2 regions of the Rhizobium sp. KDH_Rht_773_N genome follow, and region 2 is predicted to be linked to the other one. Evidence: predicted binding sites of a transcription regulator. Region 2 holds the regulator's gene; the other holds the start of a gene.
The links. Region 2 encodes LexA, which represses DNA repair genes until DNA is damaged. Its sites were predicted from a motif close to TGTTCNNNNTGTGTTCNG; they were not measured.
Positions count from the first base shown of each region.

Region 1: a site for LexA is predicted at 1,933-1,950, ahead of parE (DNA topoisomerase IV subunit B). Genes of this name have one in related genera too.

Region 1 covers NZ_CM129525.1:4,304,373-4,308,695, forward strand. Annotated here, with positions in the region: gene parE (DNA topoisomerase IV subunit B) at 1-1,927, opposite strand, end outside; gene ACU8HS_RS21400 (alpha/beta hydrolase) at 2,132-3,016, shown strand; gene tpiA (triose-phosphate isomerase) at 3,144-3,914, shown strand; gene secG (preprotein translocase subunit SecG) at 4,023-4,323, shown strand, end outside.
Region 2 covers NZ_CM129525.1:32,888-37,210, reverse strand. Annotated here, with positions in the region: gene ACU8HS_RS00190 (ComEC/Rec2 family competence protein) at 1-1,977, shown strand, start outside; gene lexA (transcriptional repressor LexA) at 1,958-2,683, opposite strand; gene ACU8HS_RS00180 (VOC family protein) at 2,881-3,768, shown strand; gene kdsA (3-deoxy-8-phosphooctulonate synthase) at 3,765-4,323, shown strand, end outside.

The sequences.
Region 1 (4,323 bases), 160 kb from region 2:
TGCGCTTGGACGGGTCCATGGTGGTTTCCTTGAGCTGCGCGGGCAGCATCTCGCCGAGACCCTTGAAGCGGCTGATCTCGATCTTGGCCTTGCCCTTGAACTCCGTCTCCATCAGCTCGGCGCGATGCTGGTCGTCGCGGGCATAGGCGGACTTCGCCCCCTGCGTGATCTTGTAGAGCGGCGGCACGGCAAGGAAGAGGTGGCCGCCCCGGATCAACTCCGGCATCTCCTGATAGAAGAAGGTGATGAGCAGCGACGCGATATGCGCGCCGTCGACGTCGGCATCGGTCATGACGATGATGCGTTCGTAGCGAAGATCCTCTTCGCGGTACTTGGAGCGCGTGCCGCAGCCGAGCGCCTGAATGAGATCGGATATCTGCTGGTTGGCGGACAGTTTCTCGCGGCCGGCGCTGGCGACGTTGAGGATCTTGCCGCGCAGCGGCAGGATCGCCTGATTGGCGCGGTTGCGCGCCTGCTTGGCGGAGCCGCCTGCCGAGTCACCCTCGACCAGGAAGAGTTCCGCGCCTTCGGCGGTGTTCTGCGAGCAGTCGGCGAGCTTGCCGGGCAGGCGCAGCTTGCGCACCGCGGTCTTGCGGTTGACTTCCTTTTCCTTGCGGCGACGCAGGCGCTCCTCGGCGCGCTCGATCACCCAGTCGAGCAGCTTTTCGGCTTCGGCCGGATTGTCGGCGAGATAATGGTCGAAGGGGTCGCGCAGCGCGTTTTCGACAAGGCGCTGGGCTTCGACGGTTGCCAGGCGATCCTTGGTCTGGCCGACGAATTCCGGCTCACGGATGAAGACCGAGAGCATGCCGACGGCGGAGATCATCACGTCGTCGGTGGTGATCTGGGCGGCGCGCTTGTTCTGCGTCAGTTCGGCATAGCTCTTCAGGCCCTTGGTCAGCGCGATGCGCAGACCCGCCTCATGCGTGCCGCCTTCGGGCGTCGGGATGGTGTTGCAATAGGAATGGACCTGCGGATCGCCGCCATACCAGGTGATCGCCCATTCCAGCGCACCGTGGCCGGCGGCCTTTTCGCTCTTGCCGGCGAAGATTTCGCGGGTGACGGTGAATTCCTTGCCCATCGTCGCCTGCAGGTAATCCTTCAGGCCGCCGGGGAAATGGAAGACGGCCTTGTCGGGCACCTCGGACCCTTCGGGCAGGACGCCGGGATCGCAGCTCCAGCGGATTTCCACGCCGCCGAAAAGATAGGCCTTGGAGCGGGCCATGCGGAAAACGCGCGCCGCGTCGAACTTCGCATGATCGCCGAAGATCTGCGGGTCGGGATGGAAGCGAACCTTGGTGCCGCGGCGGTTGTGCACGTCACCCAGTTCCTCAAGCCCGCCCTGCGGCAGGCCGCGCGAGAAGCGCTGGCGATAAAGCTTGCGGTTTCGCGCCACCTCGACTTCGAGATGATCGGACAGCGCGTTGACGACGGAGACGCCGACACCGTGCAGACCGCCCGATGTCTCGTAGGCCTTGCCGTCGAACTTGCCGCCGGCGTGCAGCTTGGTCATGATGACTTCGAGCGTCGACTTGCCGGGAACCTGCGGATGGTTTTCGACCGGGATGCCGCGCCCGTTATCGGTGACGGTGAGGTAGCCCTCGATATCGAGATGCACGTCGATGAAATCGGCATGGCCGGCCACCGCCTCGTCCATCGAGTTGTCGATGACTTCCGCGAAAAGGTGGTGCAGCGCCTTTTCGTCCGTGCCGCCGATATACATGCCCGGACGCATGCGTACCGGTTCCAGCCCTTCCAGAACACGGATCGAGGACGCGCCGTAATCGTCGCCGTTCGACGCTGCCGGGGCAGGGCGGGCGGCTGCCGGAGCGGCGGCAGGCTTGGCAGCCGGCGCAGCGGGCTTTGCAGCCTCCTCCTGCTTTTGCGTCAGAGGCATTCCGGAAAAGAGGTCGTTGCTGTCTTCCATGGAACCGTTCAGATCTTATTCTCGTAAAGGGCCGCCGCTGGCCCGCGCTAGTCACAGTCCGTATCGCGTTTGCGAATCAGGGGAATTCTGACAGAAAGCGCCCCGATACGCGACGCGCCCCGGATTTGCGGAGCTTTTCAAGATGTGATTTGCGTTGCCGGGCGCCGAATGGCAAGTCGCGGCAGCTCTCTGGGAACCATCTCAATGCCGATGTCCACAAGTCATTGCACCATAATCACTGCAATTGCGGCCTTTTTCCTGTCCGCAGCCGCGACGGCTGCCGCGGGCGACGCCTTGCCGCCCTACAAGGACGAGCTGTTTTCGAAACAGACCGTGCTGCAGACGGGCGATGGCGGCGCTTTCGAAGCGATCGATTACGACGAGATGCGCGACATCAACGGACGCGACCAGATCCCGGAAAAACGCGCCCAGCAGAAATATGTCTCGCTTGGCGTCAGGAAGATGCAGGCCGACGAAACGCTGTCGCTCGACGGCGTCAGGCTCGATGTCACCAGGGTGGGACCGGCCGAGAATGCCGCCTTCACGGTGATCTTCATCCACGGCCGCGACGGCGACCGGCGGCTCGGCGCCAACGACTATTCCTTCGGCGGCAATTTCAACCGGCTGAAGAACCTCACGGCCGGCAATGGCGGGGTCTATTATTCGCCGACGGTCAGGACCTTCGATGCCAGCGGGGTCGCCGCGATCGCCGGGCTGATCCGCTATGCGAGCGCACAGTCTCCCGGCCGCCCGGTCATCCTGAGCTGCGCCTCGATGGGCAGCCAGATCTGCTGGGGTATCTCGCGTGATGCCGATAGCGTCAAGCGGCTGAAGGGCATGCTGATCATGAGCGGCGTTTCGGACCCCGACTTCGTGAAGAGCCCGTTCTACAAGGCGAAGCTGCCGCTCTGGTTTGCCCATGGCAGCCGCGACCCCGTTTATGCGGCCGCCGAGCAGCAGGCGCTGTTCGAGAAACTCAACAAGGCGAAATACCCGGCACATTTCACGCTCTTCCAGAACGGCAATCACGGCACGCCGATCCGCATGATCGACTGGCGAAAGGTGCTGAACTGGATTCTGGCGGCCTGAACGGACGGATTTTGCGCCGCGCGGAGCTTTCAAACGATCATATTCCCCCGACGATGCGCGCGGCGCTTTCCTTTGTTGCAGGCTTTTGCTAAGGCCGCCCGAACAGGCGGATTTTGGGAGGAGCAGCATGACACCTGACGTACGCCCGCTCGTGGCGGGGAACTGGAAGATGAACGGCACGCGCGATTCATTGGACCAGATCAAGGCGATTGCCCAGGGCGTCATGGTCCCGCTGTCGGAAAAGGTCGAAGCCCTGATCTGCCCGCCGGCCACGCTGCTTTACGTGGCAACGGCGCTTGCGACCGACAGCCCGCTTGCAATCGGCGCGCAGGATTGCCACCAGGCACAGAGCGGCGCCCATACCGGCGACATTTCGGCCGAGATGATTGCCGACTGCTACGGCACCTATGTGATCGTCGGCCATTCGGAACGGCGCATCGACCATGCCGAAACCGACCATATGGTGCGGGCCAAGGCGCAGGCCGCCCATCAGGCCGATCTCACCGCCATCGTCTGCATCGGCGAGACCGGCGACGAGCGCGACGCCTACCAGACGCTCGATATCCTGAAACGCCAGCTTTCCGGTTCGCTGCCGGACGAGGCGACGGCCGAAAATACCGTCATTGCCTACGAGCCGGTCTGGGCGATCGGCACCGGGCTGACGCCGACGGCAAAGGATGTGGAAATCGTCCATGCCTTCATCCGCGACGAACTCGTGCTGCGTTTCGGCGACGAGGGCAAGGGGATGCGCATTCTCTATGGCGGTTCGGTCAAGCCCGCAAATGCGCGTGAACTGCTTGCCGTCGACAATGTGGACGGCGCGCTCATCGGCGGGGCGAGCTTGAAAGCCAGCGACTTCCTCGCCATCTACGGCACATACGAAACGCTGCTTGCCTGAAGCGATTGCATATTCCTGGCCGAAGGGCTTGGAATAGCAGATGACCTCATGTAAAGAGCCGCCAGATTTTTACTTTATGTCCGTCCTCAGACGGGCAGGACTGGACCCATGCAGACAGTATTGATTGTCATCCATCTCATGATCGTGCTCGCGCTCGTCGGCGTCGTGCTCATCCAGCGCTCCGAAGGCGGCGGCCTCGGCATCGGCGGCGGATCGGGCTTCATGTCGGCCCGCGGCACGGCCAATGCGCTGACGCGCACGACGGCGATCCTGGCGACGCTGTTCTTCCTCACCTCGCTCGGCCTCGGCATCCTGACCCGTTACGAAAGCCGCCCGACCGATATTCTCGACCGCATTCCGGCAACGAGCGGGCAGGGCAACGGCATTCTCGATTCGCTTGGCGGCGGCA
Region 2 (4,323 bases):
ACGACGACCGTGACCGGCCGCATCGAGCGCCGGGAAGGCGATGGCGAGGGACGCTGGCGTTATATTCTCAAGGTCAACGGCACAAGCGCACCCGAGATCAGGCGTCCGCCCGAACGCGTCTCCGTGCTGGCGCGTGGCGCGGCCCGGCCCTTCGAACTCGGCGACATCATCGAGGGCAGGGCGCGGCTGACGCCTCCGGCGGGGCCGGCGCTCCCCCATCTCAACGATTTTGCCTTCAGCGCCTATTTCGACCGCATTGGCGCCAACGGCTTCTTCTATGGGGCGCCGAAAAAGGTGGCGGAACAGTCGGAGCAGGCAGGCTCGCTCGATGAGGCCGTCCTGGAGTGGCTCTATCGCCTGAGAAGCGGCATCGGCGATCGGATCCGCTCCACCCTGCCCGGCGACACCGGGGCCTTTGCCGCCTCCCTTGTCACCGACGAGAGACGCGCGATCTCGGATGAAACGACGGAAGCGTTGCGGCAATCCGGCCTTGCCCACATTATCGCAATCTCCGGCCTCAATATGGCGCTCTCCGCCGGCATCTTCTTCGTCGGCCTGCGTGTCGTCCTCAGCCTGTTTCCCGGCATTGCCCAGGCGTGGCCGACCAAGAAGATCGCGGCCGCCGGCGCGCTCGCTGCGGTAACCGCCTACTATCTGATCTCGGGTTTTGCCGTCTCCGCCGAACGCGCCTTCATCATGATGGCGATCATGCTGGTCGCCGTCTTCTTCGACCGGCCATCGATCAGCCTTAGAAACGTGGCGCTGTCCGCTCTCGTGATCCTCGCTGTCTCGCCATCGGAAGTGCTGGGACCAAGCTTCCAGATGTCCTTTGCCGCCACGCTCGCACTTGTCGCCGGCTACGATCTCTGGAAGCGGCGGCCGATGCGTGAGAACGCTCTTGCCAGGCTGCCGATCATGAAGCCGATCTCCATGGTTGGCAGCTTCTTCGGCGGCGTTTTCCTGACGTCGCTGATCGGCGGCTTCTCGACGGCACTGTTTTCGATCGAGCATTTCCACCGCCTGACGGCCTATGGCCTGCCGGCAAATCTTGCGGCCATGCCGGTCATTTCCTTCATCGTCATGCCGGCGGGCATGCTGGCAATGCTGCTGATGCCCTTCGGCCTGGACGGCTGGCTGTGGCAGGTGGCAGGCTTCGGGCTCGATCTGGTGATCACGATCGCCAAGGCGATCGCGGGGTGGGGCGGCAATATAGATATCGGCCGCTTGCCCGGCTGGTATTTCCCGACAGCCGTCTCCGGCTTTCTGCTGCTGACGCTGCTCAGAACGGGGCTGCGGCACATGGGAACAGCAATTGTCGCGGTCTCCACGCTTGCTGTGGCCGTTCTCCCGTCCGGTGCGGCGCCCGATATCGCCATCTCAGAGGATGGCGGACTCGTTGCCATAGTCGATGGAGAGGCGATGGCTTCAAACCGTGAGAAGCCGCCCGCCTTCATCTTCGAACAATGGCAGCGGGCGCTTGCCCTCGAAGAGCACCGCAAGCCGGTAATGCTCCAAGCCGCCAAGGCGCCCGCCGCGCCTGACGGCAAACGGTTGCAGCTTTCGCCGGATCAGCAGAATGAAGCCAGAGAGGCGATGCGACAGGCAGCCGACACCGGCCCTCCCTCGCGTTTCTCCTGCCTGAAGGGCGCCTGGTGCAGCGTCGCGCTCGCCAACGGAAAGAGGCTGACCGTCGTCGACAATGCCGCCCATCTCGGGCCGGCCTGCGATACGGCCGATATTGTCGTGACCCCCGTCCGGCTGCGCTTCGACCGCTGCCGTTCCGGCGCGCTGCTCTTTACCGGCGAAACGTTGCGCAGGACAGGTTCCGTCGAACTTCGGTTCACAGCCGACGGAGTCGAGGCCACCACCGCATTCGACACGTTGCAGCGCCCCTGGATGCGTCACCGCGCCTATGACTGGCGAAGCAATACATTCGCGGACGCCGGCCTGTCACCGGTCAGTGATAGCGGCGAATGAGGCCGACGAGCTTGCCCTGAACCTTGACGCGATCCGGCGGGAAAATGCGGGTCTCGTAAGCCGGGTTTGCAGCCTCGAGCGCAATCGATGCGCCCTTGCGGCGGAAGCGCTTGAGCGTCGCTTCCTCGTCATCGACGAGTGCAACGACGATATCGCCGGGATTGGCCGTGCTGCCATTGCGGATGATGACCGTGTCGCCATCGAAAATGCCGGCTTCGATCATCGAATCGCCGCGAACTTCCAGCGCATAATGTTCGCCGGAGCCGAGCATATCGGTCGGAACCGTGATGTCATGCGTATTGTTCTGGATCGCCGAGATCGGCACGCCGGCGGCGATGCGCCCCATGACGGGAACGGAGACCGAATTGCCGTTGTCGGCGGCAGGTGCCGGCTTGGCCGAGGCGGGAGGCGCCACAGGCTGCGGCTTGCCGAGACTGCCCTCGATGACGCTCGGCGAAAAGCCGCGGCGGGGTTGCAGGCTCGGGCTGTAGGCTTCCGGCAGTTTGATGACTTCGAGCGCTCGCGCCCGGTTCGGAAGCCGGCGAATGAAGCCGCGTTCCTCGAGTGCCGTGATCAGCCGGTGAATACCGGATTTCGAGGCCAGATCCAGGGCGTCCTTCATCTCGTCGAAAGACGGCGGAACGCCTGACTCCTTCATCCTTTCGTGAATGAAAAGAAGGAGTTCCTGTTGTTTGCGCGTGAGCATGGCGTGTAACCCCAGTCTTGAAACAAATCCAGAACGGACACTATATGTTCCATATGTGTTCCGCAAGTGGCTAAATTTTCGTAAAACTTCTGTTCATTCTGTCGAGAATTTTATTTTTCGCGGCCCTTGCGCCTTCGCGCCCTTGCCTCGCAAGGCCTGCTGAAGCACATCTCCTTGTCATTGCTGGAGGGAACCCGATGCGCAAAGACAGGCTTCCGATCGATCATCTCGTCTTGCCGGTGACGGATATCGACCTTGCCCGCGAAAGGCTGGGCAAGCTGGGTTTCACGGTCGCGCCTGATGCCCGCCATCCCTTCGGCACGGAAAATGCCTGCGTGTTCTTTGCCGACAAAACCTATCTTGAGCCTTTGGGCGTCGCGAGCGTTGCGGAGAGCGAGCAGGCGGCGCGTCGCGGCAACGTCTTTGCCGCCCGTGACCAGGCATTCCGCTTCCGTTGCGGCGACGAGGGCCTTTCCGCGATTGCCTTCGCCACCGGCGATGCAAGGCGAGAACATGCCCGATTCGTCGAGGCCGGCATCAGCGCCGGTTCGCTGCTGCAGTTCGAGCGTCCGGTGAGAATGCCAGATGGCGCAGAAAGTGTTGCCGGCTTCCGGCTCGCCTTCGCCGCCGATCTCCGGGCGCCGGATTTCCTCCTCTTTGCCGTCGAGCGCGTGAACCCGTTGCCCGCCGATCGCGCCGTATTGGAAACGCATGCCAATGGTGTCACGGGTATTGCCGAAATTGCCCTGGCTGCGCCGGAGCCGAACGCCTTCGGTGTTTTCGTCCGATCGGTCGCGAGGGTCGTGTCAGCTGACGACACGGGCTTCGGGCTGCAGATTGCCACCGCCAATGCGAAGATCAGCCTGATGACGCCTGAAGGACTGGAGGCCTATTACGATCTGGTGACGCCCGATACCGATCGCGGCCTGCGTGGACGGGCAATCCTCTTTGCGGTCGGCGATCTGGCCGTGACAGAAGCGCATTTGGCTGCTAACGGGGTCACATACACACGCAAGGCCAACCGAATTCTGGTGAAGCCGGCGCCCGGGCAGGGCACGCTCTTCGCCTTCGAGGAAAGATCATGAGCACCAATACGAACTCCGTGGTGACGGTCGGCGAGGGCGCCGGCAAGGTTACTTTTTCCAATACCGGTCGCCTGTCGCTGATTGCCGGCGCTTGCGAACTGGAAAGCCGCGACCACGCGTTCATGGTTGCCGGTACCTTGAAGGAACTCTGCGCCAAGCTCGGCATCGGGCTCGTCTACAAGACGTCCTTCGACAAGGCGAACCGTTCCTCGCTGTCGAGCAAGCGCGGTGTGGGCCTTGAGAAGGGGTTGGAGGTCTTCGCCGACCTGAAAAAGGAACTCGGCATTCCGGTTCTGACGGACATCCATACGGAAGAACAATGCGCCGAGGTGGCCAAGGTCGTCGATGTCCTGCAGATACCGGCTTTCCTGTCCCGCCAGACGGATCTTCTGGTGGCCGCGGCAAGGACCGGCCGCGTCATCAACGTCAAGAAAGGCCAGTTCCTGGCCCCCTGGGACATGAAGAACGTGCTCGGCAAGCTGAACCAGAGCGGCAATCCAAACGTTCTTCTGTGCGAGCGCGGCGCCTCCTTCGGCTACAACACCCTGGTTTCCG